Regions from separate parts of the Rheinheimera muenzenbergensis genome, predicted to be linked through region 1. Evidence: riboswitches for the same ligand, from Rfam matches in the RefSeq annotation. Region 1 holds a riboswitch; the other holds the start of a gene.
The links. Region 1 has a riboswitch for cobalamin ahead of MN202_RS10435 (ABC transporter ATP-binding protein). Riboswitches for the same ligand answer to the same signal wherever they lie in the genome.
Positions count from the first base shown of each region.

Region 2: it holds a riboswitch for cobalamin, as region 1 does, so the genes downstream of both, MN202_RS11670 (TonB-dependent receptor domain-containing protein) here and MN202_RS10435 (ABC transporter ATP-binding protein) in region 1, are expected to answer to the same signal.

Region 1 covers NZ_JALAAR010000008.1:1,485-11,695, forward strand. Annotated here, with positions in the region: partial or broken gene MN202_RS10410 (IS110 family RNA-guided transposase) at 403-1,516, opposite strand; gene MN202_RS10415 (energy transducer TonB) at 1,858-2,286, shown strand; gene MN202_RS10420 (hypothetical protein) at 2,450-3,415, shown strand; gene MN202_RS10425 (GNAT family N-acetyltransferase) at 3,543-4,022, shown strand; gene MN202_RS10430 (hypothetical protein) at 4,184-4,573, shown strand; cobalamin riboswitch at 4,653-4,827, shown strand; gene MN202_RS10435 (ABC transporter ATP-binding protein) at 4,904-5,683, shown strand; gene MN202_RS10440 (FecCD family ABC transporter permease) at 5,683-6,675, shown strand; gene cobO (cob(I)yrinic acid a,c-diamide adenosyltransferase) at 6,684-7,289, shown strand; gene MN202_RS10450 (cobalamin-binding protein) at 7,286-8,113, shown strand; gene MN202_RS10455 (serine/threonine-protein kinase) at 8,114-10,126, opposite strand.
Region 2 covers NZ_JALAAR010000009.1:56,036-78,169, reverse strand. Annotated here, with positions in the region: gene MN202_RS11735 (S46 family peptidase) at 1-810, opposite strand, end outside; gene MN202_RS11730 (FTR1 family protein) at 964-2,820, opposite strand; gene MN202_RS11725 (magnesium transporter CorA family protein) at 3,010-3,972, shown strand; gene mgtE (magnesium transporter) at 3,999-5,348, shown strand; gene rimK (30S ribosomal protein S6--L-glutamate ligase) at 5,451-6,368, shown strand; gene MN202_RS11710 (succinylglutamate desuccinylase/aspartoacylase family protein) at 6,368-7,420, shown strand; gene MN202_RS11705 (DUF2884 family protein) at 7,417-8,181, opposite strand; gene MN202_RS11700 (FapA family protein) at 8,284-9,942, opposite strand; gene MN202_RS11695 (hypothetical protein) at 10,051-10,386, opposite strand; gene MN202_RS11690 (DUF2982 domain-containing protein) at 10,446-11,108, opposite strand; gene MN202_RS11685 (efflux RND transporter periplasmic adaptor subunit) at 11,319-12,371, shown strand; gene MN202_RS11680 (efflux RND transporter permease subunit) at 12,374-15,499, shown strand; gene msrA (peptide-methionine (S)-S-oxide reductase MsrA) at 15,603-16,139, shown strand; gene MN202_RS11670 (TonB-dependent receptor domain-containing protein) at 16,207-17,967, opposite strand; cobalamin riboswitch at 18,005-18,190, opposite strand; gene MN202_RS11665 (YajQ family cyclic di-GMP-binding protein) at 18,262-18,744, opposite strand; gene MN202_RS11660 (VanZ family protein) at 18,836-19,192, shown strand; gene MN202_RS11655 (ketopantoate reductase family protein) at 19,159-20,067, shown strand; gene thiI (tRNA uracil 4-sulfurtransferase ThiI) at 20,064-21,521, opposite strand; gene MN202_RS11645 (flagellar motor protein MotB) at 21,621-22,134, opposite strand, start outside.

The DNA of each region.
Region 1 (10,211 bases):
GTTGTTCCATCAGCAAGATAGACTGCTTCATCTGTCATCATGGTTGCCAGGCGATAGCCTGCAACAAACACATATCGGGGCTCTCTTATCTCATGCTCAATGAGTGCCTGCTGGTTTCAGCATCCTTGCTGACAGCAGGGGCACCAGACATTCATCGGTTAACCTGTTGCTGGCACTATTCAAGGCGTCGGGCTTAAAGCCAGTTAGTTTCAGGCTCAGCACAGGTGCAAACCATCTTGCTGATGGTAAATGCGCGGCGACAAGGTGTCTAATCAAGCAAGCTGGCTACGGCAGTGTGCCAGAAGGTGGGTGGTTCAGCTTATTGCTAAGGGTTACCCAACCATCATTTGAGCATCAGCCATGGTGTTCCAGTTAGACGTTCAGCTCACCTTGTCCCGCGACTTAACCGGCTAGGAATCGCTTCTCATCGAACACCTTCTGGTTTTTCAGCATGTAATAAACACATCGACCGACTTTATGCGCTAAAGCGGACAGCGCTTTGGCTTTGCTCATGCGCTTTTGTAATTTGAGCAAGTGAGCTTTGGCTTTATCGTTACCGCGCAGATAAAGCACGGCAATCTCACCGAAGGCCCACTTCAAATGGGCATTGCCAATTTTATTGCCCTGGGTGCCATAGCTTTTACCTGCGGATTCAGCTTTGCATTTAATCAGCCGGCTGTAGGATGCAAAATCCTGTACCGTGCTAAAGCGGGCAATATCGCCAACTTCATACAAAATCGTCAGTGCCAGAATGCGACCAATGCCAGGGAAGCTAGTGAGGATATGGTAGTCACTGCCGTTGTGATGCTTGGCGTGCTTTTCGATAAAACACTCGATGGAGCTGAGTTCATGGCGGTAAAACGCGATGATGTTTAAATCCAAATCAACATTGCGCTGCACGAACTGATCTGCAAAACAATCACGCATTGCTTCGCGGGCATAAGGATATTTGAGGTCTAAATTAGTAGGCGGCAAGTTGTACTGACTAACCGTGTTTTTGACGTGCGCTTTTAAATCGGCACCGTGACGGACGATACGGGTGCGACGGCGCAATAAATCACGGGCAGCGCGCATTTGTGGCGGATACACATAGGCCAGCGGGAAATTACCACCGCGAATAAGATGGGCAATCTTATAGGAATCGATGCGGTCATTCTTGGCTTTGCCGCCATGAATGGCGTTGAAAAGTACTTCCTGTCCTTTTCCCTTCGGGCCAGCTAAAGCTGTCCAAATTCTTTCCTGAAGAATTTGTCATATATAAAGCGTGTCCAAGAATAAAATCGATGCCGTGTTCAGCACAAAAGTCGCTGACCCAGTACCAGCAGTGCATGCATTCAACGCCAACCACGATATTGCCGATGTAAGGTGTTAATAAATTGAGTAGATTTTCTGGCAATGCTTTGATTTCGCGGTGTAAGATGGTGTCACCGTTCGCATCCAAAATGCAGACGTACAAAGAGCGGGCATGCAAATCAATTCCACAATAGTACGGATGTTGTGTAGTATAAAATTTCATTGGGTCTTCTCCTTTTTGGTTTGGTCGCCTTCCAGCTTAGCCAAATGGTTGGGCTGGGGAGAAGGCTCAATGAGTATCAAGGCCCTGCAATTCGCAGCCTATGGTTGCTAGACCTTAATGCTGCGCCGCTGTTCGCGCTAAATCTCGGTGTTATGGATATCCTTAAAAGGAAGAGAGTGTGTATTAATTTTTTTATTTTAACTTTTAGCGCGTCTAGCTATTTCAACCCACTACAAGGTGAGAAATCAGTAGGTCGTGTTTTGCTTAAATAACGACTTATCAAAAAAGCCTGCTAACACGTATCGCGCAGTTGTTTTGGCTGCTGGCATTAAGGACATTAAGTGAAAAATTCAAACCTATTAGTCGTTGCGGCAATCTTAACAGTAAGTGCTTGCTCGACAGTAAATCAATCAGCTGGTACAGGGCAATTGGATTTAATTAGTAACAAAGAAGCCGTTGAAAAGTATTGGGTGGTTAAGCGCAAGGTTGCTCCTGAATATCCTGCGGATGCAGGTGAAAAGGGTATATCGGGTTGTGTAGAATTTACGCTGTTAATCGACGGCGATGGCAAGCCGCAAAATTTGATGGTAATCAAAAGCTTTCCTGGTACAACATTTAATAAAAAGGCATATGACGCATTGCGAAAATGGCAGTGGACACCCGGGGCTGACAATGCTCAAAAGCAACCGGTCTTAACAACAATACAATTAGATTTTACGACGCGAAAGTCAGCTAACCATGCTCAGGCTTATAGCGCGTGTAAAATTTAGTTTGCCTTAACAAGCCAACTTTATAGTTGATAAAAAGCGCTGGCTGCTGCGTCAAACCGCTGCGTTTAACCATACTTAACCACTGTTTGCACACTAAACAACGAGTTGCAGCAATCTGGTTTATTGTTAGTACTGCAAACGTGTGGATAGCACAGGGGTTTAAATGACACGTTTATTGGCACTACTGTTTATTTTAGCGACAAGCCATTCTGCATTGGCGCACCCGACAGGAAGTATGGTGGTGATCGATGGGACAGTGCTGTGGTCTTACGTTTGCCCGGTTGAAAGTCCCGACCATCACGCCTGTGTTATGAGCTGGGACGAGGAGACGGGTGTACGTTCCTGGTTGATATCTTCTTTTTCTGCCAGTGACTGGATGATGGCACCGGCTCCGGATGGAAAAGTCTATCTTGTAGAACGATATTTCGATCATGCAAGGCAGACAAACAGAACCCGACTACTGATAGCTTCCGTCGGTGCGACACCTGAAGAACTTCTGCCCTGGTTTGATGATCCACATCGATTTGGTGAAGCCGGCTTCGCGGCGATTGAAGGCGGAGGCTTTCTCTTCGCGCGCTATCCCAACCTGTACCTGCTGAATGAAGATGGCTCGGCATCGAAATGGCTGGAGTGGCCCGTCGCTGTTTTCGGAGTAAGGCAGGTCCAGGGCGGTTTATTACTCATTCGCGGCGAGTCAGAGGCGTGGCTAACGACCCAGGATGGCAGCATCTTAACAGGCTGGTCCAAGTTGCTGCAGGAGCTGACGTCAGAGCCAGCTTTCATGGGCAACCGGGTGTTTGATGCAGACTACGAAGATGGCTCGCTCTGGATTGCCTATTGGGGGAAACGTCGATTTGAAGTTATCAGAGAAGGTGCCAGAACAGTGGTTAAGTCCTTTGACAAACCCTGGTTGCCGCATGCCGTAGCGGCAGCTGGCGGAGCAGTCTTTATGCTTGCTTCCACGATCGCAGCGGGTGATGATCAGGGGATCCTGCCTAATCTGTGGCGTATGAAGGATAATGAGCTTGAGCTGTTGTGGGGAGATCACAGCGGTAATGCCGGCTCTGCCTGCGTAAATCCTGATAATTTCGCAGCATTGTCTGAGCGCTGCGTGGCTTACGGCCTTTAAATTAAGGCAGCAAAAATGCATGTTGCTGCGAAAAAGTATCTTATGGCTGCGGCAACAGGCTTTAGGCAGCAATGTTCAGTATGAGTATGTAAACCGTTAAATAGCAGTAGGCAGTAAGGAAGTACAAATGTCGATTAAACCTATTACTGAAGCAATGTGGCCACAAATAGTTGCGCTGCAGGCCGAGGCGTATTTTCAGGTTGAACCTGAGAGTGTGGATGTGTTGAAAAGTAAATGGCTAAACTCACCGGCAAGCTGCTTTGTATATGAACAAGCGGGCAAACTGGTGGCTTACTTGTTGGCGCACTGCTGGCATAGCGAAACAGCACCAAAGCTGTATCAGACGTTGCCGGATGGCGCCACTGGGCCCATATTGTTTTTGCATGATCTGGCTATATCAAAAGCTGCTGCTGGCGATGGCCTTGGCACTAAGATGGTGTCGCACCTTATTAAAACAGCTAAAGAGGGCGGTTTTCAGCAAATTAACCTGGTTGCCGTACAACAATCTGCCGCATTCTGGCAAAAACAGGGTTTTTTTCCCGTCGACAACCAACAACTGTGCCTGGGTTACGGCGACGGTGCTCAGCTTATGAGTCTGAGGTTCTAATTAGCAACAGCGAATATCATGATGCAATGCAGCTAAGTAGCTGGCGCCAGGATCACGCCTGGCTGGTTGTCGGCATTAGCTTTTTCACCAGTTAAGATTGCAAAAATGGCACAATCTGTTTAGATTGAATAGCAACACAAGCGGAACAACAGGAAGTCAAAATGAAAAAGTGGGTCAGCGCCGTTATCGCCTCTGCCGTATTGTCCAGTACAGCGATTGCCAATACACAAGACTATAAACTGGTAACAGTGGCCGGTTATCTTAATTTCTATTTGCTGAATTTAAATGCCTGTGAGGATTTTCATCCATCGGTGCGGGCCGCTGCTTATGATGCAGAAAAACATTTGTACCCGCACCTGGATAAGCTATCTGCTAAGTTAGGCGATAATTCAGATAACCAGAAAATGGTGGCCGATATCGTGATGAAACGTCGCAATATGCTCAATGGACAAATTGCTGAAGGCGATTTTACCGTAGAGCATTGTCAGGCGATTGTAAAAATTCTTAATGAAGATGGCCTGGATAAAACCTTACTGGCAGCATTAAATTAAGCTAATTCAGTAAAAAGTGTATTAAAAAAGCGCCGGCCAAATGCCGGCGCTTTGTTTTTCTGCGTCGTAAAAATATCTGTTACACTAGCCGCGTTTTGGTGCGGCCCAGCCGCTAAAAGGGAAGCAGGTGAGATGCCTGCACTGTACCCGCAACTGTAATAAGTGCTGCAATCTGTAACCACTGGCCGCTGCCGGGAAGGGGATTGTGGGTTATCACTTTAAGTCAGGAGACCTGCCAATCAATTGGTTTACACCGCTGTGCGGGAGTTCACAGCAGCGTCTGCACCGTTTTTCAGCGGAGCTGGCTGCTGCATTTGTCAGGAGTGAGTTGTGCTGAAACTGTCTGCGGTATCGTTGCAGTTATCCGACACCAGGGTGTTGCAGGATATAAATTTTGCACTGCAGGATGGCGAATTTATTGGCATTATTGGCCCGAACGGTGCCGGTAAAACCAGTTTGCTGCGTCTTGTGCAGCGGACACTGGCGCCGTCTGCCGGGCAGATCACCTTACAGCACAAAGCGCTGGACAATTACACTGCCACTGAGCTGGCGCGCACTGTGGCGGTAGTAAACCAAACTACATTACCGCTATTTGCTTTAACGGCAGAGCAGGTTGCCGCTATGGGCCTGTTACCGCACAAAAGCTGGTTTGAGCAAAACACCAGCCATGATATCGCTATTGTAAGCCGTGCTTTGGCAAAAGTCGGTTTGGCAGCTAAAGCCGGGCAGCAGGTAGACACCTTATCTGGTGGCGAGCTGCAACGTTTGTTTATTGCCAGAGCTTTGGTGCAACAGCCGCGTTTGCTACTGTTAGATGAGCCTACAAATCATCTGGACGTGAAATACCAACATCAGGTTTTGCAACTGACACAGCAATTAGGGGTCGCTGTTTTGGCCTGTCTGCATGATTTAAATCTGGCGGCCTGGTATTGCGACAAGCTGTTGCTGCTCGATCAAGGCCGCCAGGTAATATTTGGCAGCCCGCAGCAGGTATTGCAGCCTGATATATTACAGCGGGTGTTCGATTTGCCTTGTCAGATCCACCAGCAGCACGGCCAGCTGCAGGTCAGTTTTATGCCACCAGCCCAAAGCGGTAAGGTAGCGTCCTGATGAGTAAACGTTATTACAAACTGGCCATGATTGGCGCAGTGACAGCATTGCTGGCCAGCTTATTCATTAGTCTGATGCTCGGCAGTGCGTCTATCGATACCGGGCAATTATGGCAGGTGCTGGTTGCTGACAGCAGTGCAGCCAGCCTGCAGCACACTATTATCTGGCAAATACGTATGCCTCGTTTGCTGTGTGCTGCATTAGTAGGCGCTGGTCTGGCTATGTGCGGGGCAATTTTGCAAAATGTCAGCCGCAACCCGCTGGCAGATCCCTATCTGTTTGGTTTGATGGCAGGCGCTGGCCTTGGTGCAACTCTGGTTAGTGTTGTATTGCCAGCTGGCCATATCAGCCAGGCGCTCGGTGCTTTTGTCGGTGCCTTATTCGCGGTGCTGTTGGTATTTGCAGCGTGCAGCGGTAAGCGCTGGCAAAAAATGGAAACAACCTTGTTAGCCGGCGTGGCAGTATCTTTTATGCTTAGCGCTGTCAGCAGTTTTATTTTGTATTTCGCTGAGCCTTTCGCCGCTAATCGTATAATGTTTTGGTTAATGGGCAGCTTAAGCCGTAATGACTGGTTTAGTGTCTGGTTATTACTGCCGGCTGTGGCTCTGGTACTGGTGCTGGCGCTGGCACTGCGCAGGCAATTGGATGCGTTGCTATTGGGCGATGATAGCGCCCGTACTCTGGGAGTTAATACTATAGCGGTGCGGCTGATATTATTACTGGCAACCGCCTTGTTAACCGCTGTTATCGTGTCGCAATGTGGCGGTATTGCCTTTGTCGGCCTGATGATCCCACATGTCGTCCGGCAATTGTTCGGCGTTACGGCCGTACCCTTGTTACTTGGAAGTGTGCTTAGCGGCGCTATATTTTTAATTTGGGTAGATAATCTGGCCCGTACTTTACTGCCACAGCAAGAGATCCCGCTTGGGGTGATTACCTCGCTGCTTGGTAGTGTATTCTTTTTAATGCTAATGCGTAGCCGGGGACACTAACAACTCTTATGACAGATGAACAACAAAAACAGCAGCGGCACAAAAGCCGGCAACAACGGTTGAAAGCTGAAGTGGATAAAGCCATAGCGCATGCAACTGACGAAAAAGGTTTATTGCTGGTTATTACCGGCAATGGTAAGGGCAAATCTACCTCCGGTTTTGGCACTGTAGCGCGTGCTGTCGGTCATGGTATGCGAGCTGCGGTTGCGCAGTTTATTAAAGGCAGCTGGGATTGTGGCGAGCGTAACTTACTGCAGCAGCACGGCGTAACTTTTGCCGTCATGGCGACAGGTTTCACCTGGGATACGCAGGATAAAGCCGCAGATATAGCCGCGGCGGAACAGGTGTGGCAGCAGGCTGAACAGTATTTAGCGGATACCAGTATTGATCTGGTGTTGTTGGATGAGCTGACTTATATGCTTAGTTACCATTATATCGCCGTTGAGCGGGTAGAGCGGGCGCTGTTACAGCGGCCGGCGCAACAGCATGTGGTGATAACCGGCCGGGCATGTCACCGGCGCATTATTGAGCTGGCCGATACAGTAAGTGAAGTGCAAAATGTTAAACATGCCTTTGACAACGGCATTAAAGCGCAGCGGGGACTGGATTGGTGAAATATCTACTGATGGTTTTGTTGTTGGGTAGCAGTGTATTAGGCTACGCCAGGGAGCAAGATGCTGCACCACAACGGATAGTGGCGCTGGCACCACATATTACGGAAATGTTGTATGCCATAGGCGCCGGGCCACAGGTCGTTGCGGTAAGTGACTTTAGTGACTATCCGCAGCAGGCTTTGACGTTGCCCCGGGTAGCGAATTTTGCCGGAGTGAACATTGAGGCATTGTTGGCATTGCAGCCAGATTTAGTGATCGCCTGGCGCAGCGGTACACCGGCAGCCGATGTAAACCGCTTGAAACAACTGGGGTTGCGTTTGGCATTTTCTGATCCGCTTTCGCTTGATGACATCAGCACAGAGCTGCAGCAGTTGGGGGAGCTGACCGGGCATGCTGATCAGGGGGCCCGGCAAGCGGCTGAATTTGCAACGGCGCTGCAACAGCTTAGAGCTGATTATCAGCAGAAAAGCCCGGTAAAGGTATTTTTTGCCATGTCAGTTGCACCGCTTAGTACAGTGGCAAACAAGGCCTGGCCGCAGCAAATGTTACAACTGTGTCAGGCTGACAACCCGTTTGCTAATGTTAAAGGCGATTATCCGCAGGTAGGGATCGAGCAGGTATTGCAGAGCCAGCCAGAGGTGATTATCCAGGCCAGCCGGGGCGGAACTGTTGCTGATTTCGCCTACTGGCAACGTTACGCAACATTGCCGGCAGTAAAACAGCAGCAGTTTATTTCGCTAAACGCCGATCAGCTGTACCGCACTACGCCGCGCACTTTGCTCGGTATTCGCCAGTTATGCCAGGCGTTGGATCTCTATCGTTGATTAACTGTTAATACTGCTCATTAACTCGTTGGCCCGGCGCATTAGCCGTTCTGCGGTGCGCACCTGATTAGACTGCAACAGCTCGGTAGACAGACTGAGATATTTGTCGGCTAACTGGCGGCGCATGCCAACATGCAACGAAAAATTAACCGGTACCAATGCATTAAATTGCTGTAGTTTGTCGTATACCTGATCGACCTCTGCGGCTTTGCTACTGGCCGCCAGTTCTTGCTGCAGCAAACTAAAACTATGCTGATAAAATAACTCTGCTGCCTTATAAGGAAACTCTGCTGTTTTTCCCTCCGCTACCGCCTGGCGATATGCCGCCATGTCGTTAACGGCCTGCGCCAGTACAGTGCCTTGTTGCACCAAAGCCTGAGTGTTGCTGTGGCTGCTAAATAATTCCTGACCTATAGCAATCAGTTGCTGTAAGGCGCCGGCATCATTTGTGGCAACGGCTTGTTGATAGGCGCTGACATAAGCTTCTGCTTCGGCATCATCTGGCCTGACTTTATAGTTGCTGTCGATACGTTGTAATTCCGCCAGTATTTTATAAGGGTCGCTGTCCTGTGCCTGGCGCTGATATTGCTGCTCCAGCAATAGCTGGCGCAGTTGATTACGTAATACATCTATCGCAGTTTGCTTACTGCGTGAGATGTTGCTGCTAATTTGCGCCAGATAGTGAGAGTCGGGATACAAGGCACTTGCCTGAGCTAACAGCTGCTCAATTTGCGGATAATTCGGGTAAGTGAAACTGCGATCGCTGATCAGGCTGTCTATCTGCTGTTCAAAATGGCTTAATACCGTTGTCTGCTGATTGCGTAACAGCGCCTGACGTAACCAGGCCGGAGTGTCGGTTTGCTCTAGCTGTTGCAGCAGCTGGGCTGCGCTAACGCTACTTAATTGTTGAAATTGTTGTTGCTGTTGTTCAGCCTGGCGGGCTTTCTCACCATATTGCGCCAGTTGTTGCTGCTGACCTGTATGATACTGCGCAACACCAAAAGCGACGGCAAGTGTTGCTGCGCTGATGCCAACCGGCAGCCAGAGATTAAAATGTAAGCGTTGCATCAGTTGCTGCAGGCTGATAGCACGCTGCTCCGGCATAAATTGCAACGCCTTTTTTAGAGCCTGCCATTGCAACTGATTAACATGTGCCGGTTTTAGCGGCTGTTTTTGTTGTTGCTGCGCCTGATCGGCAGGCAGACGTTCATAGGGGTGCTTACTGCTAAGTAATTCGTAGCACAGGCAGCCAAATGAAAACACATCATCACTGACACTGGGAGTCTTACCGGCCAGTAACTGAGGGCTGGCGTAAGCAGGCGTATAACCACTAAGAGGGGTGCTGTGATTGTGTTGTTCGGCAGCATAAATGTCGTGGTTAAGCTGCAGTTGTTGCGATACACCAAAATCCAGTACTTTTACGGTACCTGACCGGTTTACCATAATATTTGCCGGTTTTAAGTCGGCGTGTACTATGCCAATCCGGTGGGCAAAGGTGAGGGCGTCGGCAATTTGCTGCAACAACTTGATGGCCGATTTAAGCGGTAAGCCTTTTGGCTTGTAGCGCTTAATGACTTGTTCCAGACTTTCACCGTCCAAAAACTCCATTACGATAAAATAGTGCTGCTGATCGCGGTCGACATCGAACACCCTTACTATATTCGGATGCGACAATTGCTGCGTTTTATGCGCTTCCTGCAACAATAAATGTAAGGCTTCAGCCTGATGCACAAATTGTTGCTGCAGCACTTTAATGGCAACGGTGCAATCTGCTACTCCGGCTTGTTGCAAGAATAGATCGGTGGCGCGGTATATATCACTCATACCGCCAGATCCAATTTTATCTTCCAGCACGTAGCGTTCTTTGATGATCTGACCTATCTGCAACGCCGCAACAGGCTGCACAGGTGCGGTCTCGGTTGGAGACGGTGTTTTTACAGCGTACCGGGTTTTATCGGCATCAGCGGTGGCGTTTTGCTTAGTGTCTACGCTGGTGTGTTCCAATGTTGTCATATGCTACTCCTTGTACCGGCACTCAGGTGTTAATGTGATTTCTGTACTTTACAGCTCACAAATTTGCGTAATTATTTCACAATCT
Region 2 (22,134 bases), on a different contig from region 1:
ACTGCCGGGATAACCGGCCAGTAAAATACCATCGCCCTCACGTACACCATCGGCATTTACTTTCAGGAAGTTTTTGCTTTGATAAGGCACATTGTCAGCTGAAAACGGCGCAGGTTTGCCATCTTTACCGACATAGGCGCGCAAAAAGGTGTAATCACCGGTATGGCGCGGATACTCAAAGTTATCGATATCACCACCGTAGTTACCGACAGCCTCAGAGGGCGCATAAACTAAACGCACATCCTGCAACATCAGCTGTTTAATCAGAAAATATTCTAAGCCGTGGTGAAAGCTCACCACAGAACAGCGATAGTTGGCATCGGTTTCGCAGTGTTTTATTAACGCTTTACGTTTAGTTTCTATGGCTTCAAACCGGGCTTTACCGGATAAATCTGCCGCTATATCACCGGCGACCTGTGCCGTTACGTCGGTTACGGCTTCAGTGATATACAAGCGCTCCTGCGCTCCGGCCGGCAACTCTTCAGCCAGGCTTTTGGCTAAAAAACCTTTTTCAATTAAATTATTGTCTTTGCTGGAATTATTTTGAATAGCGTTGTAAGCACAATGATGATTAGTCACCACCAGGCCTTGCGGCGATACAAAAGACGCCGAGCAATAGCCCATACTGACGATGGCATTCATTGGATACTGGCTTAAATCAGCCAGTTGTTTGCCTGCTATGCTGATGCCTTTAGCGCTCAGTTCATCTTGCAGCTCGGCCAATTGATGTGGCTGCCACTGACCTTCATCAGCAAGGCTGGTAAAACTGCAGGCTAACGCCAGACTGGTGAACAAGTAAATCGGTTTCATAATATTTCCCGGAGGTAAGTCGTGTTGTTTTTATCGCTGCCTGCGATTATCCATACCTGATGCCGCACTGCAACCGGCATCAGCTAAGTGTGGAATTTAGAGCGGCCGCTGGTTGCGGCCTGGTTTTAACTTTTGCCTGCAGGCGCAACGCCACTAGGAGTTCACGGCTTTTCTTTGCCGCAGCAGTAATACTACTGCCAGCGTTATCAACAACAACTGTGCAGCTATGCCCTGCAGGCTAGGATAAAAACCTAACCAGCTAACCGCCGGCAACGACAGCAGGCTTTGCGCCAATACACCGGCTTCTTGCAGTGCCGCTATGCCTTTTCCGGTCATAATCACCGCCAACACAAACATCAGTAGTGCGGTACTGGCAAAAAAGCGTTTTAACGGCAGTTTAAGAGCAAATTTAAACAATGCAACGCCAAGTATCAGCAAGGCCAGCAGCGCCGCGGCAATGCCAGCGACAAAGGCAAGCTGATGCGTATGGCCGCCCTGCAGCCACAACGACTGATAAAACAGAATGGTTTCAAAAACTTCGCGATAAACGGCCAAAAACACGACCACCGCCAGGCCGACATAGGCCCCCGAGGTCATCGCGGTGTTTATTTGCCGGCTGATGTACTGCTGCCATTGTGCGGCCGAGGTTTTGCTGTGCATCCAAAAACCCATATAAAACAGCATAACGGCGGCAACAAGTGCAGTGTAACCTTCAGTCAGCTCACGCGACGCGCCGGAAATGGTGATCACCAGGCTGGCCAGCAGCCAGGTGAGTGCGCCAAGCAGTAATGCGGCTATCCAGCCATAATGCACCGAACGTTTTAGCTTTGGTTGCGCCGTTTTTACCGCCACACTGTATATGGCCGCAACCACTAACAAGGCTTCCAGCCCCTCTCGCAGTAGTATCAGCAATGCCAGTAAAAACACATTAACGCCGGCCAACTGCGTATTATCCAATGCAGATTGCGCCTGTTGCAGTAACTGCTGTATTGCGGCTATTTCTGCTTGCAATTCAACAGCATTGTGTTGCTGTTGCAATAACTGCCGCAGCTGTAACATGCGCTGTTCAATCTGGTCTTTTAACGCGCTGTCGACTGCAGCCAGATTATTTTCTATTAGTTCAAAGCCATCAAGGTAAGCTGACACAGCATGGTTATACGCCTGGTTGTATTGCTGTTGTTGCACCTGCTGTTGTACTAATGTCAGCTGTTGCCCGGCGATTTGCAGCGCTGACAACTGCTTAGCATGGAAAAACTGTGCCGGATGGCGGCGAAACAGCGCCATCTGTGCAGCCCCCTGTTCACCCGCGGTAAGCTGCATATCCTGTGGTGTGGCAGTAAGTAAGCCGCTGATGGCCGACTGGCTGATCAGCGCGTCAGGCAGGCTGCTGACATCGATCTGCTCTGCCGCTATACCAGCAACGTAAAAGGCCAGGTCCCAGCGGCTTTGCAAGTCTAAATCAGCAAAAGACGCCATGGCAGTATCTTCAACTCCCAGGCTGATAGTATTAAACAAACCAAACAAACTCCGTGCCTGATAACGTTCTGCATCATGAAAATTAGTCGGTGCCGGGTCTAACGCTGTGGCTGCCGGGCCATCGCCGGCGCCGCTGCTACCGTGACAAGCCGCGCAGTGTTGCTGATACAACGCACTACCCCGATTGCGATCTGGCACCTGTGGCGGCACAGCGACTGTGGGCATGCTTGCAATAACCGCTTTACGCATCGCAGCTGTCAATTGCTGAATTTCTGCCTCACTGGCATGATTGTCTATCAGATTTTTTAGCTGTGCAGCCTGACGGTGCAACGCCGAATCAGCGGTCGGCAACTGCGCCGGGATCAGGCTGGCAAACTCCTGCATTTCCGCAAACTCAGCAGCATTAACCACCTGGCCCTGCTGCACCGCTTCTTTATAGTCAGCACCGATGTATTCAATTAACTGGATTAACTTATCCGACGCCAACACGGGCAAACTCAGCAACATAAAACAACACAACAGCCACTTTTTCATCTTCACACCAAACTTAAAAAGCAATGATTCGTATTATACTCACATTATCGATGGAAATACTGCCAGCCAAGCGTAACCAACCTGATAAATGACCCGTTTAGCGCGACCTAATTTAGTCACGCTGATATTTGCCCGAAACAGCCTTTTATAGGTATGCTGTAGCAATGCCGTAGCGGCTGGAGAAACTCTATGATTTTACTTAGCTATTTTGAACCAGAAACCAGCAACTGGCGCGATTGTCCCCTGGCTCAGTTACCAACAACAATACCTGCCGATGCGCGGCTATGGATTAACTTAAATGACGCCAGTCAGGACGAGCAACAACAGATCCTGCAGCGTTTTGCTATCACCGCCACACTGGCAGAAGATTTCAGCCGCCAGCGCCATCCGCCAAAACTGGAAAGCCAGTCAGATTTTACCCTGCTGATAATGCGTGGTTATGCCGATGCCGATTTCAGTGAATACACTGGCAGTGCTCAGGTAAATTTACTTTATTCAAACCAGGTACTTATAAGTAAAATAAGCTGCAATAACCCAACACTGCTGCAACAGCTGAAACCACAGATCCAGACAGCAAAAAGCAGCCATATTGCCGATTGGGTAAAGCAGTTCATTCTGACCGTTTCGGCCAGCTATCTGGAAAAACTTATCAATTTCGAAGATGAACAGAGTGAACTTGAAGATGTTATGCTACACAGCGGCAACGATGAAAAGATGACGCTGATCATGCGCTATCGCTCTGTATTGAGAAAAATTAACCGTAATCTGGCCTATCAGAAAGATATTTTCTCCGATGCGTTGTACGAAGAGCATAGCCCGCTGTTGCGGCAATTTAGTACCACCGAAATACGTGACTTTTACGAGAAATTCGAACGGCTGCACAGTATGACCGATATGTACTACGATCAGCTCAGTGATCTGGTCGAAGGCTATTTATCGACAACATCGCATCAGATCAACGAACGGATGAAAGTACTGACCATTGTCAGCACTATTTTCATACCTTTGACTTTTATTGCCGGTATTTACGGTATGAACTTTGTTTATATGCCCGAACTGCAAATGCCCACTGCGTATTTTACTGTGCTGATTGCTATGGCACTGGGCGGTGTAAGTGGGCTGATTTGGTTTAAAATTCGCGGCTGGTGGTAATGCCACCTCAGGCTAGGGAGTAGTAGATGGCTGAAAATCAACCGCTTGATATTGAAGAAATTGTTCGTGACAGCTTTGATGAAAATGAAGCTGAACAGCTTACCGGTAAACTCAGTCAGCTAGAGCCGGAAGAAATTGCTATTGCCTTAGAGGCTATGCCGGTAGAGCAGCGGGTTAGTACCTGGCTGGGGCTGCATCCTGATGATCAAATAGCCGCCCTAACCTATATGCGGGTTGACGCCCGTGACAACGTATTTAAGCAACTGGATGAGGCTCAACTACGCAGTCTGGTAGAGGGCATGGAAGTTGATGACCTGATTGAGTTGCTCGACGAGTTACCACAGCGCATCTACGACTATGCCTGCTCACGGCTGGATGAAAGCCAGCGCCGCTGGCTAGATACCGCTCTGGCGTACAGTGACGATCAATGCGGTCGCTATGCCGACCACGACATGTTGATCATCAATAAAAACGCTAAAGTACGTGATGCCATTCGTTTATTCCGACAGTTAGCCGAAGACGCCGAATATCACGACGCCCTGTTTGTGGTAGACCGCACCGGTCGCTATGTTGGTTTAGTACACGCGACCCAGTTGTTAGGCCTGGGCTCACATTTACCGGTAGAAACGGTTATTGATAAAGATGCGCCGCAGGTAGAGGGTGAAATGGATTTAGATCAGGGCTCAGATATCGTATCACGCTCTGGTTACACCGCCTTGGCAGTGGTAGACGACGAAGGCAAACTGCTTGGCCGCTTATCTATTGGCGAAGCGCTGGAAAACGTGCGCCGCAGCCTGGAAAGCCAATTTATGCATACGGCGGGTCTGGGTGAGGAAGAAGATTTATTTGCGCCCATTTTTGACAGCGCCAAACGCCGGGCATTATGGCTCGGCATTAACTTACTCACAGCGTTTCTGGCCGCCTGGACGATAGGTTTATTTGAAGCCACCTTGCAGCAGGTTGTCGCCCTGGCGGTATTAATGCCAATTGTGGCCAGCATGGGCGGTATTGCCGGCAGCCAGACGCTGACACTTATTATCCGCGGCCTGGCATTAGAACAAATTACCCCACAGACATATTTAACACTGCTACGCAAAGAATTAGGCGTTGGCGCCATTAACGGCTTGCTCTGGGCACTGGTAATCGCAGTTATTACCTATTTTTGGTTTGGCGATTGGATTATCGGTGGCATTATCGGTGCCGCCATCGTGATCAATATCGTAGTGGCGGCCATTTCTGGCGTGCTGATACCTATCTGGCTGGAAAAACTCAACATAGATCCGGCATTGTCCGGCTCGGTTATTTTAACTACAGTAACCGATGTGATCGGCTTTTTTGCCTTTTTAGGCCTGGGCTCACTATTCTTACTCGGTTAAAAAGGCAAGCATTTTATTTAACGTCTGCTAAGGTATTTCTGCTGTCAGGCTAGTCGCGGCCTTCTACAATAGCGGCATTAATTTTCGCTTATCGGAGAGCGCATGAAAATTGCGATTTTATCGCGCAACGCCCAGTTATACTCCACTAAACGGTTGGTGGAAGCGGCAACAGAACGCGGCCACCAGGTACAGGTGATAGATCCGCTGGCCTGCTATATGAATATTAACCGCAGCAATTCGTCTATTCACCACAAAGGTGAAGTGCTGGCCGGCTTTGATGCGGTGATCCCACGTATTGGCGCTTCCATTACCTTTTATGGCACAGCAGTTCTGCGGCAATTTGAAATGATGGGGGTGTACAGCCTGAACGAGTCGGTAGCCATTAGCCGGGCACGCGATAAGCTGCGCAGCATGCAACTGCTGGCCCGCCAGGGCATTGGCCTGCCAGTCACCGGCTTTGCAGATAAGCCCGGCGATATTCCTGATCTTATCGATATGGTTGGCGGCGCACCGCTGGTAATAAAACTGTTGGAAGGCACCCAGGGCATAGGCGTTGTGTTAGCTGAAACCCGCACCGCCGCCGAGAGTGTGATTGAAGCCTTTATGGGATTAAACGCCAACATTCTGGTGCAGGAATATATTAAAGAAGCCAGTGGCGCTGACATTCGCTGCTTTGTTATTGGCAATAAAGTGGTCGCTGCCATGAAGCGGCAGGCTAAAGCCGGTGAGTTTCGCTCTAACCTGCACCGCGGCGGTACAGCCTCGACCGTGCGGCTGAGCAAAGAAGAACGCAGCACTGCGATGCGTGCTGCCAAAACCATGGGCTTAGATGTGGCTGGGGTAGATTTACTGCGCTCTAATCATGGCCCTGTGGTGATGGAAGTAAACAGCTCGCCAGGGCTGGAAGGTATCGAAACGGCAACCGATAAAGACATAGCCGACCTGACGATAGTTTACCTTGAGCAGCAAGTCGCCCGGCATAAAAGCCGGCGCAAACTGAACACAAAAGGAACCGGCTAATGCAAACAGGCAGAGCAGCCTTCAGTCTTGGTAACAGCAGTATCCCTCCCGGCAGCCGTGCCGTGGTAGACATACCTTTTGGCAAGTTATACACCCACACCGAACTGAATATTGGCGCTCATGTGATACATGGCCGCAAAGAGGGCCCGGTGTTGTTGGTGGCGGCAGCCTTACACGGTGACGAAATTAATGGTGTCGAAATTTGCCGCCGGCTGCTGAAATTACCACGGCTAAGCCAGCTAAAAGGCACCTTAATCGTAGTGCCTATTGTTAATACTTTTGGCTTTGTGCAGCAGTCACGCTACTTACCCGATCGGCGGGATTTAAACCGCAGCTTTCCGGGCAGTGAAAAAGGCTCGCTTGGCAGCAGGATGGCATTTCAGTTTACTGACAAAATTTTAAAAAAATGCACCCACGCCATAGATTTACACACCGGTGCCATTCACCGCTCTAACCTGCCGCAGGTACGCGCCAGTGCCAAAGATAAGACGGCGCTGCAAATGGCTGAAGTGTTTAATGCGCCAATCATTATTAAAGCCGCCTCTCGTGAAGGCACCATGCGTGGCACCGCCAATAGCCTTGGCATTCCTATACTGCTGTACGAAGCCGGCGAAGCGCTGCGCTTTGATGAGCAGGCCATTAATATCGGCGTGCGTGGCATACTTAATGTGATGACAGATTTAGGTATGTTAAGAGCCGGCCGGCGTAAACCTGCGACCCGCTCGTTATTTTCGAAGAAAAGCAGCTGGGTGCGGGCCGAGCACGATGGCATAGCACGCTACTATGTTGGGTTGGGACAGACAGTTAAAACCGGCGACACCATGGCACATATCTACTCGCCCTATTCCGACTTTGAAGTCACCGTAACCGCCACCTTTGATGGCATAGTCATAGGCCGCAACAACTTACCACTGGTAAACGAAGGTGAAGCACTGTTTCATGTTGCCGAAGTCAGTTCATTGGCCGAGGCCGAAAAAACGCTGGACGCCATTAACGACGAAGTAGATAACGCGATGCCGCCGGTGTTGGGCGAGGAATATGGTGTAGTTTAATCTTTTAGCGCCAGTACATCATACGACTTTAATGCCGGTATGCGCTGTTGCAACGCCTGCTCTACCTGATCCAGCTCCTGCATGCGCTGGCAAAATAAGGCGGATTTGGTTTCCATTTCTACTACTTTGGCATCCAGACCAAGATTAATTTTATCCACCAGCTGGCCTACCGACTGCCATTCCTGGCTATCGGCGCGTTCAAAGTTATTATCAGAGTGACGTAACGCATCGCGCAAAGCTCCCCAGACAGCGCCTACCGTATGCCGGGCCAGATTGTCTAATTGCGGTTTCAGTTCATCGTTAAGAAAGTAATCCAGCTCTTGCAGGCTTTGCGGCGCCAGATAAAAATGCTCATTAGTGCGGACAAAGCGCGACATCCACTGAAAAGTTGTTTCACGCACCAGTTCACGCCATTCCGCCTGCTGAGCTTTACTGCCAATGCCGGTAAACATGGCTTCAACACTGGATAAGCCCAGCTCTACACCGTCTACTGCAATACTAACTATTTCAGGTACAAATTTGCGTAAATCCTGGCTGTACTGCTGCAGTAATGCTGTATCGGCTTCAGCCAGCGTTATCCATTCGCCACGAATAAATAACTGCTGGTCGGCATTAATCTGTACATGAGTACGGTTGTTTTGCAGGATACGGATATGATCAGGAGCAATGAGAATACCGTGCACAAAAGCCATATTACATTCAGCTGCCTGCAGACCCGACGGCAACATGATGGCCAGAATTAACACAGATAAAAATTTCACTCGGTTACACCTTACTGCCTTAATTCGCTTAAGGGTACGCCAATAGCAGCCGGCGCGCAGCTAACTGCACCGCACAGCAGCGGCTGATTATCGCTAATACCGTTAAAAAAACGCTTCTATTGCCGGACTACCGTCAACCAGCAGAATCTTTGATGGACCGTATTCGCGCCGGCTGCGGATTTGATCGGTGCCAAAATGCACTTCGACTGCTGAATACAATTGCTGACGTGCAACTATGACTGTTTCTGCCAGTTTTTGCTGCCGTTGTGCTTCAAGCTGTTTAACATCATTAATCAGGGCCAGTGCCACATTTTTATGTTCTTCAAACTCGGCCGCCAGTTCCTGACGTCTGGCGTCTATCTGGGCATTGCCTTCTATTTTTTTCAGTTTATCCAGTTGTTCGCGGATATCCTGCATGTCTTTTTTCGCCGCAGTAATGCTGCTGCGTAACACGTCCTGCTTTTCTGCTATCGGATCTATCATCCGGTTCAGTTCGATCAGTACATTACTGCTGGATGGCGCGCCCAAATTGCCGGTATGAATGCCGTAATCCAGATAAAAATAGCCACCAATCACCTTGCCATTCGGGTTATCTTCGGGGCCGGCATAAACTTTTGCTGCAGCCACAGCACAGTGCATAATTTGCTTATTAATATACAAATTACCGTCAGCAACAAACCGGGCATATTGTGCCAGATTACACTGAATATCACCTTTAGCTTGCAGCGTCGTGCTGTAACTGCTGTCTTTCTCGGCTGAAGCCAGCTGATGACCGATAATAGAGCCACCTACTGTAATGTCACCACCGGCGTCAATTAAGGTGCCTTCGACAAAGCCTTTTACAAACACATTGCCACCGGCAACAACCTTCATGCCTTCAGTTACGTCGCCGTTGACGACGACTGAACCTTTAAAAATAATATGGCCAGTTGCCAAATCGACATTCTTGACGGTAAAGACTTCATCGACGGTAGCGCCATGTTCAATCATGCGCGGTAAACCATCACGGGCAGCCAGCAGAAGATCTGGATCTTGCGCGGCTAATTCAACGCCCTCGCCCAGGCTCCATTCAATCACCTGTCCCGGCACAGCCGGCAACAGAGTGCCGGTGACGGTCATACCATCTATACCTGGCGTCGGCGGATGGCGCCGTACCAGTGCCTCACCGGTTTTAACTGAAGGAATAACGCCAAAATCGCGCAAATCGGCTTTATCATCTGACTGCACAACCGGCCGGTTACGCCGGCTTTGCATTTCAGCCATCATGGCCTCAAAACGTGAGTTTTCGCCATTTTTGACCGGCCGACCTTTTGCTATGATCAGCTTTACCCGGCTACCAGGCTCTGCTTTGCTGGCGTGACTCACCAGTTTAATAATGTGATCTTTACTGAAACCAAATACTACGCCGGCTTCCTGCGCACCTTTTACCAAAGAATTAGCCGACACCGGTGCACCGCCCCAGGCAGCAGTAATAACTGCCGCGGCAGAGCTATGATCTTCGGCAATTTCAAAGGCTAATTCAGCATCCTTTTTTTCGGCAATACGATAGGTAAGCGGCGTGCCTAGCGGTTTGAGTTGCTCTTTGATTTTTTGCTGAATTTGCTGGTATTCAACCAACAAATTGGTCAGTTGCTCCTGAATTACCAAACAGCGGGAATACCCCGCCTGTTGGATTGCGGTACTCAGGTCATTGGCGTTTAGCGCGTCCAGGGTTACAGGCACGGTTATTTTTATACTGTTATTTTGCTCGGTAAATTGCATATGGCTTCACACTTTAAGGTTACTGCACTAAAGCACATCTACTGAAACAAATAACCGGCCTAAAGGCAAGCACTGCATCGGCTGGAAAGGCAATTTTATACCCGTTCTTCAGATATAATTTTCCTGATGGATGCGGATAAACAAATCCGAATCTTTTTTACTGTAATCAACTTTATATTCTTTATTGTTTATCGCCTGGATAAACAACAGAGTTTTCGCTTCGCCAAAAACGTCAGAGCTGGAAATATCCACCAACTCTAGATAACGCTCTTTTGCTTCTGCCCGGTTAGCGGGTACCGATTCATTAAAAGGCTTTACACCATGCCGGGTTACTACAATAACCGGATCGTCGTCGTCGTTAACGACCACCAAATCCAGCTTTTTATTTTTGTGGATCAAAGTATTACGACCACTTACCAAAAACGCTTTTTCGTAATTGTTCATTCACTGCCCTGCATTACATAAACGGATTGTAATATTATGATACAGACACTCTGTAGTGTCTAGGTTACTGTATTACGTATTAATTGTAGCCTGTACTGGTTAATTTGCCGACATAACTGTTGTGTCTCAGCATCGCCCAGACTTACCGGTACAAAGACCTCAAACCCGGTTGCCTCAGCTAAGCGCTGCATGCGCCAGGCAAATGCAGCGGCAATACCGTGATAGCGCTGTGTTGCCGTGTCAAAATAATCTTTTTCGCTTAGCAGCTCAGTTGCGCACTGGCCTGTCGCACAGCCCAGGCGCACGGCTTCGATGTACAGCGGCCGTTGCTCTGTCATCAGCTTTACCGCCAGGCGCCGCGGTATATGTTGTAACAGTACATCGTAGTCAGTCAGTTTAAAAGCGATAAACGCCATATTGATCTGATTGAGCTGCGGCACGCCACTGTACAAAAAGCTTTGCCAGGGCAACAGCCAACTGCCCAGCCGGTGATAAAACCGCACGCCCTCATCGTCAAGCTGCAAAAAATATTTCGGCTCGGCCAGTTTGGCCCAGCCGGCAAAAACGCCCAGCACGCAGGCCACAATCAATAACAAATACCACCAGCTTAGTTGCTCCAACCCAATGCCGATAATACTAAGCAACAACATGGCCCCTGCACTGAAGAGCAATAATTTTGCGCCGCCTTTGCTGGCACTGGACTGAATTTGCACCGGTTGCATTTACATCTCCTTATCAATTCTGCGATGGAGCATATTGCGCCGTCGAATAAATTTAAAGCTGTTTATGGCGATATTCTGGCCATTTCGTATTGCGGTATCGCTCATTCAAGCGACCAATGCCGTAGTCACTGCGATAACAGGAAATCTAAAACCCGGTTTATTCCATACAATAAGGCAGTATATTAAAATTAGCTGTTACACGGGGTTATAGTGGCAAAATTACATTCTAAATTAATCTGGACAATACTGTTTATCTTGCTGCTGTTTATCGGCTATCTGTACTTGGTACCGGGGCAAAAGCAGGACAGCCAACGCAATGCGCCGATTGTTGCCGTTACCACCGCTAAGGTCGAAACCAAACCGATGATCAGCAGCGTCAGCTCACTTGGTACCGGTATTGCCAACCACTCTATCAGCCTGATTGCCCCCACCAGCGACTTTATTACTGAACTTAATGTACGCGAAGGTAAAGCGGTACAACGCGGTGATGTCATTGCACGCTTACATGATGTGCAGGAGCGTGCCCGGGTCACCGAACTCGAAGGCGTACTGGACGAGCAAAAGCGCCAGCTTAACCGGTTAAAAAATCTTGCCACCACCCAGGCTACTGCCCAGTCATTGCTCGATGAGCAACAAACTAAAGTGAATACTACCCTGGCTCAACTTGACATTGCCCGGGCACAATTAGCCGAGTTGACTATCAGCGCGCCCTTCAGTGGCTACCTTGGACTACGTCAGGTCAGCGTAGGGGCTTACGTTAATAGCGGCACCACTATTACAACTCTGGATGATTTAAATGTGCTGCGTGTTGCCTTTAGCGTGGCAGAACATTATCTGGCCGAGATAAACGTTGGCATGCCGCTGTTTGTTACCAATGCCGCCTATGGCGACATTCGTTTTAACGGCACTGTCAGCGCTATTGATACCCGGATTGATCCGCTTACCCGCACTGTAACGGTGCATGGCACTATAACCAATGCCGATCTGCGCCTGCGTCCCGGTATGTTGTTAAATGTACAATTAGAATTGGACAACCACATGGCGATGCAAATTTCCGAGCGCGCTCTGGTACCGCAGCAACAAAAGCAATTTGTGTATAAAGTTGCCGCAGATAACACCGTCAGCCAGGTAGAAGTGGTTATTGGCCAGCGCACGCCGGGCTGGGTTGAAATTATCAGCGGCCTGCAGCAAGGCGATGAGGTAGTGGTAGAAGGCACGCAAAAACTGCGCTCTGGCGTGGCGATTAACCGGGTTGGAGGCTGATTATGTGGCTTTCAGATACCTCGGTTAAACGACCGGTTTTTGCCACTGTCGTCAATTTGTTGTTATTGGTGTTCGGCATTGTCTGTTTTACCATGTTGCCACTGCGCGAATACCCGGATATCGACTCGCCTATCGTCAGCATCAGCACTAATTACCCGGGTGCCTCAGCAGAAATTGTTGAATCAAAAATTACCCAGCTGTTAGAAGACCGCATCAGTGGTGTCGAAGGTATAAAAAATATCACCTCTACCAGTCGCAATGGCCGTTCTAATATTTCTATCGAGTTTAATGTTGAACGCGATATTGACTCGGCCGCCAACGATGTGCGCGACCGGGTGTCACGGGCGTTAAATAACCTGCCGGATCAAGCCGATCCGCCGGAAGTATCTAAAGCCAGCGACGATGAAGATACCATCGCCTGGTTTGTACTCAACAGCGAGTCGATGACCACTTTGGAACTTACCGATTACGCTAAACGTTATATAGTGGAACGTTTTTCTGTGGTAGACGGTGTGGCGCGGCTGCAACTGGGTGGCTCGCGCGATTATGCCATGCGAATTTGGCTTAATCGCGATGCCATGGCGGCGCGCGGCGTAACAGTGCAAGACATTGAAAGCGTGCTGCGGGCAGAAAACGTAGAGCTGCCGGCCGGTAATATTAAATCGGATGACCGTGACTTTACGGTACGGGTTGAACGCAGCTATAAAACCCAGCAGGATTTTCGTCGGCTGGTCATTAAGCGCGGCGCCAATAATTATCTGGTACGGCTCGGTGAAGTAGCCGACGTGCTGCTAACCTCAGAAAATGAGGAAAGTGAGTTTCGTGGCGATGGCAAAAACCTGCTCGGTATCGGCATTATTAAACAGTCTAAGGCCAATACTCTTGAAGTTGTCAGAGCGGCCCGGGCTGAGATGGAGCGTATCAAACCGACGCTACCGGAAGGCACGACCATTGAGCCGGGTTATGATTCTTCGTTATTTATCGCCGAATCAATAAAAGAGGTATACAACACCCTGGCTATTGCCATGACCCTGGTTGTGGTGGTGATCTTTCTGTTTCTGGGTAATATCCGCGCTACCTTTATCCCGGCGGTTACCGTGCCGGTAGCCCTGGTTGCTGCCGTTACCGTGTTATTTGCACTGGATTTTTCCGTCAACCTCCTGACGCTATTGGCGATGGTATTGGCCATTGGCCTGGTGGTAGATGACTCTATCGTGGTACTGGAGAACATTTACCGCCGTATTGAACTTGGCGAGCATCCACTGCTGGCGTCTTATCGCGGTGCCCGTGAAGTGGGCTTTGCTGTTGTGGCCACTACGCTGGTACTGATTTCGGTGTTCGTACCGCTGGTGTTTATGCAGGGCCAGTTGGGTAAACTCTTCACCGAATTTGCCCTGGCCATAGCCGCTGCAGTTGCTTTTTCCAGTGTTACGGCCCTGACATTATCACCTATGCTGTGCAGCAAGTTACTGACGCATCAAAAACGCGAAAGTAAACTGGGGCTATGGCTGCATGGTGCCTTTCATAAACTGGAAGCAGCCTATCAGCGCCAGCTGAACGTGGTGTGTGACACAAGCTGGCCAGTGATGATAGTGGTCGCGTTATGCTTTGTTGCCAGCTATATGCTGGTGCGCTTACTTCCCAGTGAACTGGCACCGCAGGAAGACCGCGGCACCTTTTTTGTCATGATGAGCCCGGCCGAGGGCGCCAGCTATAACAGCAACAGCCGCAATATGCGCCTGATAGAAGACGTGTTGATGCCGTATTACCACGATGGCGAGTTTAACCGTTTGCTGGTACGGGTGCCTGGTTGGGGCAACAGTGGCGGCGTAGCCATAGTGGGTACCGAAAACTGGCACAACGGTAATCGGCGCACGCAGGAATTGATGGCTGAAGTCAGCCCGAAATTAAATGCCATTCCGGACGTACGCGCCTTTACATTTATGCGCAGTGGTTTGGGCGGCGGCGGCGGTGGCGGCCGGCCAATCCAGTTTGTATTGCAGGGCAATACCTATGAAGATTTGGCGCGCTGGCGCGATATCGTTATTGCCAAGGCAGCAGAAAACCCTAACATCCTGATGCTGGATCATGACTACAAAGAAACCGTGCCGCAGGTTCTGGTAGAAATTAACACCGAAAGAGCCGGTGACCTGGGCATATCAGTAGGTGCCATTGGCCGCTCGTTGGAGGCCATGCTGGGCGGACGGCGGGTTACCACCTTCCTGGATCGGGGTAAAGAATATGACGTGATCATCGAAGGCCTGGATGAAGACTTTAGCGCACCTGGCAGTATCACTAACGTCTACTTACGTTCTGACACCTCGGGTGAGCTGATCCCGCTGGACAACCTGGTAACCTTGCGTGAAGAAGCCACGTCTTCCAGTTTAAACCGCTATAACAGAATGCGCAGCATTACCCTTACAGCCAGTATGGCGCCGGGATATAGCCTGGGCGAAGCACTGGAATATCTGGAAAATATCGTACAAACCGAAATTCAGGATACCGTCGGTATAGATTACAAAGGCGAGTCCTTACTGTTTCAGGAAAGCGGCAGTTCTACCTTAATGGTGTTTGTGCTGGCGCTGCTTATTACTTATCTGGTACTGGCGGCGCAGTTTGAAAGCTTTATTCATCCACTGGTGATCCTGATCACCGTGCCACTTGGCTTGGTTGGCGCTTTATCCGGCTTATACTTTACCGGTATGACGCTGAACATTTACAGCCAGATTGGCCTGGTCATGCTAATAGGCCTGGTAGCGAAAAACGGCATTCTGATTGTCGAATTTGCTAACCAGCTGCGTGATGCCGGTGTCGAATTTAGCAGCGCGATAAAACAAGCGGCCAGCCAACGCCTGCGCCCTATAGTGATGACAGCCTTTACTACCGCCATGAGCAGTATTCCGCTGATTATTGCCAGTGGCCCGGGCTCAGAAAGCCGGATGGTAATAGGTATGGTGATCTTCTCCGGCGTGGCGCTGGCGACGCTGATGACGATATATGTGGTGCCTGTCACTTATATGGTGTTTGCCCGCAATACCGGCTCGCCGAAACGGCTGGAGCAAAAACTGCAGCGGCTGGAGCGTGCTGCTCCGGATGAGCACGCAGCAGACGAGGTACACCCCAAATAAGGTATTAAGGGCACGCAAGTGCCCTTTTTATTGCCGGAATAATTGCAAAAAGCTGACTGGGCAGTACCCTTAAACTCAGCGTAAGTTAGACAGAGGACATAGTATGCCGATACAAACTGCAACCTTTGGCGCTGGCTGTTTTTGGTGTCTTGAGGCCGCAATGAACCAGCTAACCGGCGTGGTCCAGGCGTTAAGTGGCTATATGGGCGGCACCGCAAACGATGCCAATTATCGCCGGGTTTGTGATGGTGATACCGGCCATGCTGAAGTGGTACAAGTTGAGTTTGATGACAGTATTGTCAGCTATCAGCAGCTTTGTCTGGTGTTTTTCAGCCTGCACGACCCGACACAACTTAACCGGCAGGGAAATGATGTCGGCAGCCAGTACCGTTCAGTCATTTTCTATCAGGATGCAGAACAACAAAAGCTTGCCAGAACTTTAATCGATCAGCTTGCTGAGAAGCAGATTTACGCTTCGGCTATAGTGACTCAGCTGTGTGCTGCCGAGACGTTTTATCCGGCAGAAAGCTATCATAAGGGCTACTTTGTTGCCAATCCCCAGCAAGCTTACTGTCAGTATGTCGTGGCACCTAAACTGGCTAAATTTCGCCAGCAGTTCACCGAAAAATTAAAGCGCTAGCAAGGGTCGGGACAACCGTGTCAACATTAAGCTGACACGGTACACCCCGTCTAACCTTTGGCCATACTTAGTGCAGCAGATAACTGACACCGACATTTGCCGTCACACCGTAGCTGTTGTATCCCGCCACAGTCTGATAATGTTTGTCGGTCAGGTTATCAATTTTCGCCCGAATCACTAACTGATCAGATAAATCAAATTGCGCGCCAAATCCCCACTGGGTAAAACCGGGTAATTTCGGTAATGGGTCAAAGGGGCCTTGCTGCGTTTTACTTTGGTAATCTGCAGTAATAAACATTGACCAGTCAGTAAACTGGTAAGCGCCGCGCCAATGTGCTGCGTGCTCGGGCCGGCGTGCAAGACGCTTGTTGGCATCATCACGGGCATCCAGCCAAGTGTAACTAAAGCTATAGCTGAACGCTTGCAGCGTTACCTCGGCGCTGGTCTCAACACCGCGGATATTCGCTTTGGCAATGTTTTCCATCTTGCCGTTTCCCCACTGCAGCAAGTCGGACACGTTACGGTCAAACCATGTCAGGTTTAGCGTCAGGCTGGCATCACGATAGCGAAGTGCAATTTCATCTTCGATGGCGCGTTCAGGCCGCAAGGCCGGATTTTCTGAGCCGGGATAGTATAAATCATTAAACGATGGCGCTTTAAACGAGGCTGCCCGCCCTGCCCGTAACGACCATAACGAATTCAGCTGATAAGCTGCTGCTAATTGCCAGGTATTAGCGCCACCAAATTGGCTGTCCAGATCGCGTCGTACCACGGCATCAAAACTCACGGCCGCCTGGTCAACACTTATACCACTGAACAAAGCCCGGTTTTTTCGGGCTGATTGCAGGTACGCCGGGGCCGATGCTGCAACACTTTCCTGATACCAGTTAACGCCGCCAATGGCACTAACAGCTTCAGTTAAGGGGCTCGTAAGCTGGTAGCTGAACTCATCGCGGTCGGTCTGGAACGGGCTGCGCGATTGCGGCCCAAAACTGACATCACGATCGCGCTGCCGGCTAAGCTGAGCCTGATGTTGCGTTGCACCTATGTCGTGCTGCCAGCCCAGAATGAAAGTCCGGTTTAACGTATCGGCCGCGTCTTCACTGCCCCATTGGTTATCGTATTGATAATAGCCTGAGCTCACGTCGGCTTGCGCTGACCACTGGCCGACATGGCTTTGATAGGCACCGGCTAACTTGGCAAACCGCTGGCGGTAGCCATCGCGATCAGGGTCGGCATTGGTTTGCGCATTAATGCCATCAGCTTGCTGTGTACCTACGGTAGCGTGCAGATTAACGTTGTCACCACGATAGGAAGCGCTGACATCGGCGCCAATCTGGCCATTGCTGCCGGCGTTAGCGTTAATTTCTGCCACTTCAGCGCGACGGGTGCTGATTGCAATAACACCGGCCATAGCATCAGCGCCATAAAACGCCGCCCGCGGACCACGGATTATCTCTATGCGTTCTATCAGCTCAAGCGGCAACATAGCCAGGGATTTAGCGCCCGCAGTGGCAGAACCGCTTCGCACGCCATCAATCAGGATCAAGGTGTGTTTTGCTTCACCACCGCGAATAAAAACACTACTTAACTGGCCACGGCCACCACTACGGGCCACATTAATACCTGGCAATTGTGCCAATAATGCGGGTAAATCTGCGGCCTGACGCGCAACAATATCGTCGCGCTCAAGCAGGGTAACGCTGGCTAATACTTCCGCTTCGGCAGTGGCGGTACGGTTGGCGTAAATACTGATATGTTCGATGTCTTCAGCGTTGGCTGAAAAACAGGATGCGACCAGCACGGCCGCCAAAGCAGGTTTAAACATGTAAGCTCCGAAAACGTGCCCGCCGCACATTTAGTCTGGTTGAAGGATTTTTCCGGCCGGTCTCCGGGCTGACAACCTGCTTGCGCCCGTATTCGCCTTCCCATCTTACGACAGTGGCTTTGAATACAGTTCAGTTGTTTACCGTTGCGGGGGCAGCTCTGGTTTTACACCAGATTCCCGTTTACCTGCAGTTTACTGCAGCACCAGAAAAAGCGGCTCCCTGATGGAGCCGCGTGCAGTTTAACGTGGCGAAATTAAAAGTCAACAGCGCTCTGGATGGCCAAATCCAGCCGGTTAATCGCGGAAGTTTTTGAATTGGAAAGGTTGGCCCAGATCGCTGGTACGCACTAACTGCATTACGGCTTGCAGATCGTCACGTTTTTTACCCGTTACCCGCAGCTCTTCGCCCTGAATAGCCACCTGTACCTTAATATTGCTGTCTTTAACCAGTTTAATGATTTTCTTCGCCTGGTCTTTGTCTATGCCTTGCTTAATGCTGACATAGCGTGTGACGAACTTACCATGCCGCTCTTCTTTTTCAATCTTAAAACTACTGACATCAAGCTGCAGCTTGCTGGCTTTAATCGCAAAAATATCAAACAACTGCATTACCTGCTGATCGGCTTCAGCGGTCAGTTCAATCTGCTCTTTGTTTAGCTCAATTTTGGCGTTAACGCCGCGAAAATCAAAGCGGGTTTCAAGCTCCCGTTTAGCGTTATCCACTGCGTTTCGCGCCTGGTTCATATCAATTTCTGACACGATATCGAATGAGGGCATTAAAATCTCCTTAGCATAAGCCATTCTGTCTGCTGGTGATTATAACCAGAAAACTGCTACAATCCGAGCGCCATCTGCTTCGGGGGTTTTTGTGCCGCAATCTTTTTATCGTTGGTTATGTGTATTTTGTTTTACCGCCGCCACCGCGTCTTTTCTGGCGGAGTTAAGCGGTCACCGTATTGCTGGCGGTATAGCGCATATCGACAAACTGGCCCATTTTGCCATTTTTGCCGTGCTTAGCGCCTTATTGTGGAAAGGCTTTAAATTGCGCCCCCTGCCTGCAGTTATTTTACTGGGCTCTTATGGAGGCGCTATTGAATTGGCGCAGCATTTCTTCACCCGCCGCAATGGCGATTGGTGGGATCTGCTGGCTGATATCACTGGTATTGCCAGTTTTTACCTGCTCAGAGCATTATGGCACGCCCTGCGCCCCCGCAGTCAGCGTTAAACTGGGTCGTTGTTGGCCAGGGTGCCATTGGCCTGCTGGCAGCCAGTCGTATGCAGTTGTCTGGTATGCCTGTATCACTGCGGCTGCGCCACGATACGGCGTTATCCATTAACTTTATTCAACCGCAGCAAACACAACAACTTCACTTTGCACCTGCAATCGCGCCGTTAAATGCGGTATTACTGCCGGTTAAAAGCTATGCCGTAATCAATGCGGTAACAGAGTTATTACCGCAGCTTAGCTCAAACGCCCAACTGGTGTTAAGCCATAATGGCATGGGCACTATTGCCCAGGTATTGAGCTTAATCGGTGAACAGCAAGGTTTGTGGTTTCTAACCACAACACATGCTGCTCTGCGGCACCAGCATGATGTCATCCGTACAGGTATCGGCCAGAGTGTATTGGCGCCGGTAAATGCTGCGGCCAGGAGCTGCCGGGAAAAGGTACCACACGCCATGGATAAAGCACTGGGGCCACTGGTCGTCGTTGATGATATTCAGCCGTATTTGTGGCAAAAGCTGGCTATCAACGCAGTAATTAACCCGCTGACGGCTATCCATAACTGCCGTAACGGCGAGCTGGCGAAGCCCTGCTATCAGCAACACATTAGTCAGCTGCTGCAGGAAGTATGCGCGGTAAGTGCGGCCTGCGGACAGGCGCTGGAATATCAGGCCACGCTGGACAAAGTACAGCAGGTGATAACGGCGACGGCGCAAAACTTCTCATCAATGCAACAGGATATTGCGCATCGGCGCCGCACCGAGATAGAGGCGATTAATGGTTATGTAGTACAGCAAGCCGCGCGCTTTAACCTTGCTGTACCCTATAACAGTGGGCTGCTGCAGCAAGTACAGCAGCTTGAACAGCGCGGTTAAGGCCGGTACACCGCTACATTAGTAAAGCCTTGCTCTTGCAAAACCACCGCCTGTAAGCGGCTCATTACGCCACGGGCGCAATAACAATAATATTGCTGGCTTTGATCCAGGCTGGCAAATTGCGAGCTCAGGCGGAAAAACGGCATTTCAATTACCTGATGTCCGGCAACGGTCAGTGGTTTATCTTCGGTTTCTTCCGGCGCCCGTATATCCAGCACTATGGCATTAGCCGGTAGCTGGGCCAGTTCGGTCACTACGTGCGCCTGTTGCTCTGCCTGATACTCCACCGTGCGGATATCCAGCACCTTGGCTTCGTTTATCACTTGCTCCAGTACGCTGAAATCAAACTGCAGCTCGGTCTGTTCAACTTCGGCCAACACGGCATTTACTGTTGGCTTTTTCGAAATAACGCCACAATATTCCGGCATACTTTTGGCAATATCTTCGGCGCCGATTTTGCGCGCCATATCGATAATTTCCTGCTTGTCCTGATAGATCAGCGGCCGCAGGATTAAGGTATCGGTTACCCGGTCGATCACGTTCAGGTTGGCAATGGTCTGGCTGGACACCTGGCCAATGCTCTCACCGGTAACCAGGGCTTTAATACCCAGACGCTGCGCCACCTCACTGCCGACACGCATCATCATGCGTTTTAACACCACGCCCATCAGGCCGTTGTCGATTTTTTCCAGAATTTGTTCTACCACTGGGGCAAAATTGACGCTGACAAATTTTACCTTGTGCGACAAGCTGTAGCGCTGCCAGATATGGAAGGCCATCTCACGCACGCCGGCTTCATGCGCCGCGCCGCCAAGGTTGAAAAACAGATAGTGAGTACGTAACCCTTTGCGGATCATCAGGTAACTGGCTACAGCTGAGTCATAACCGCCGGAAATCAGCGACAATACATCTGACTGTGACGGCAGCGGAAAACCGCCCATACCCGGGTGCATTTTACGCACCATGATCAGCAGGTCTTTTTTAATTTCCAGCGTGACAACCAGATCCGGCTTTTTCAGCTGAACTTTGGCGCTGGCAACATGCTGATTTAAGCCACCGCCGATATAGCGCTCGGCTTCAATTGAACTGAAGTCATGGTTGCCACTGCGCCGCACTCTGACGCTAAAGGTTTTATTTACCAGCTGCTCGGCATACACCACCAGCACCTGCTCAAAAATATCGTGCAGGCTGCTAAAGCTGCTGGATTGCATTTCCGCAAAAGCCACCACACCCGGAATGCAGCCTAAACGGTCGATTAACTTTTGTTGGATGGCCGGATCGTCGTTGTCACAGCGCACGGTAAGATGATCATAGTTATTGCTAACCTCTACCGCAGAATCAACCTGCAACAGAATAGTTTTAAGATTACGCTCCAGCAGCAGTGTCTGGCGTTTACGCACCGACTTGCTTTTAATGGCAATTTCCGGATGCAATTTAATAAGAAATTCAATCATCTGAGGTTAGCTTTTATTGACCGCAAAAAACAGGGCGCAGATTATAGCGGATCTTGTTACAAAACCCTAATCTGCGCCCGGTATAGCAGCAAAGTAATACTAGGATTGCGGCGCCTCTAAGCTGATAGGCTCAGACTCTTTCGCCTTACCCTGCATTATCGACACTTCAACCCGGCGGTTGCGCCGCCGGTTTAGCTCAGAATCGTTAGGCACCAGTGGTTTGGTGTCCGCATGGCCAACCACAACCAGCCGTTTACGATCAAAACCCGGCGCTTTAACCATTTCAGTTGCCACCGATACTGCTCGCTGGGCGGATAAGTCCCAATTATTACTGTGCAGCTCATCCGCTACCTGAATATCATCAGTATGGCCGGTCACAGTAATTTCACCCGGCACCTCATTGAGCAGCTCGCCAATGCGCTGAATTATTGGTTTAAAACGCGGCTGTAAAAACGATGAACCCGATGGAAAAGAGCCATTTTCACGGATGCGGATGATAATTTGCTGGCCAAGTGACTCCAGCTCTATGGCACCGTCCACAATTTGCTTTTCTAACTGTTCGGCCAGTTTTTTAACCATTTCATTGCTTTGCTCTTGCATCGCCTCAGCTTGA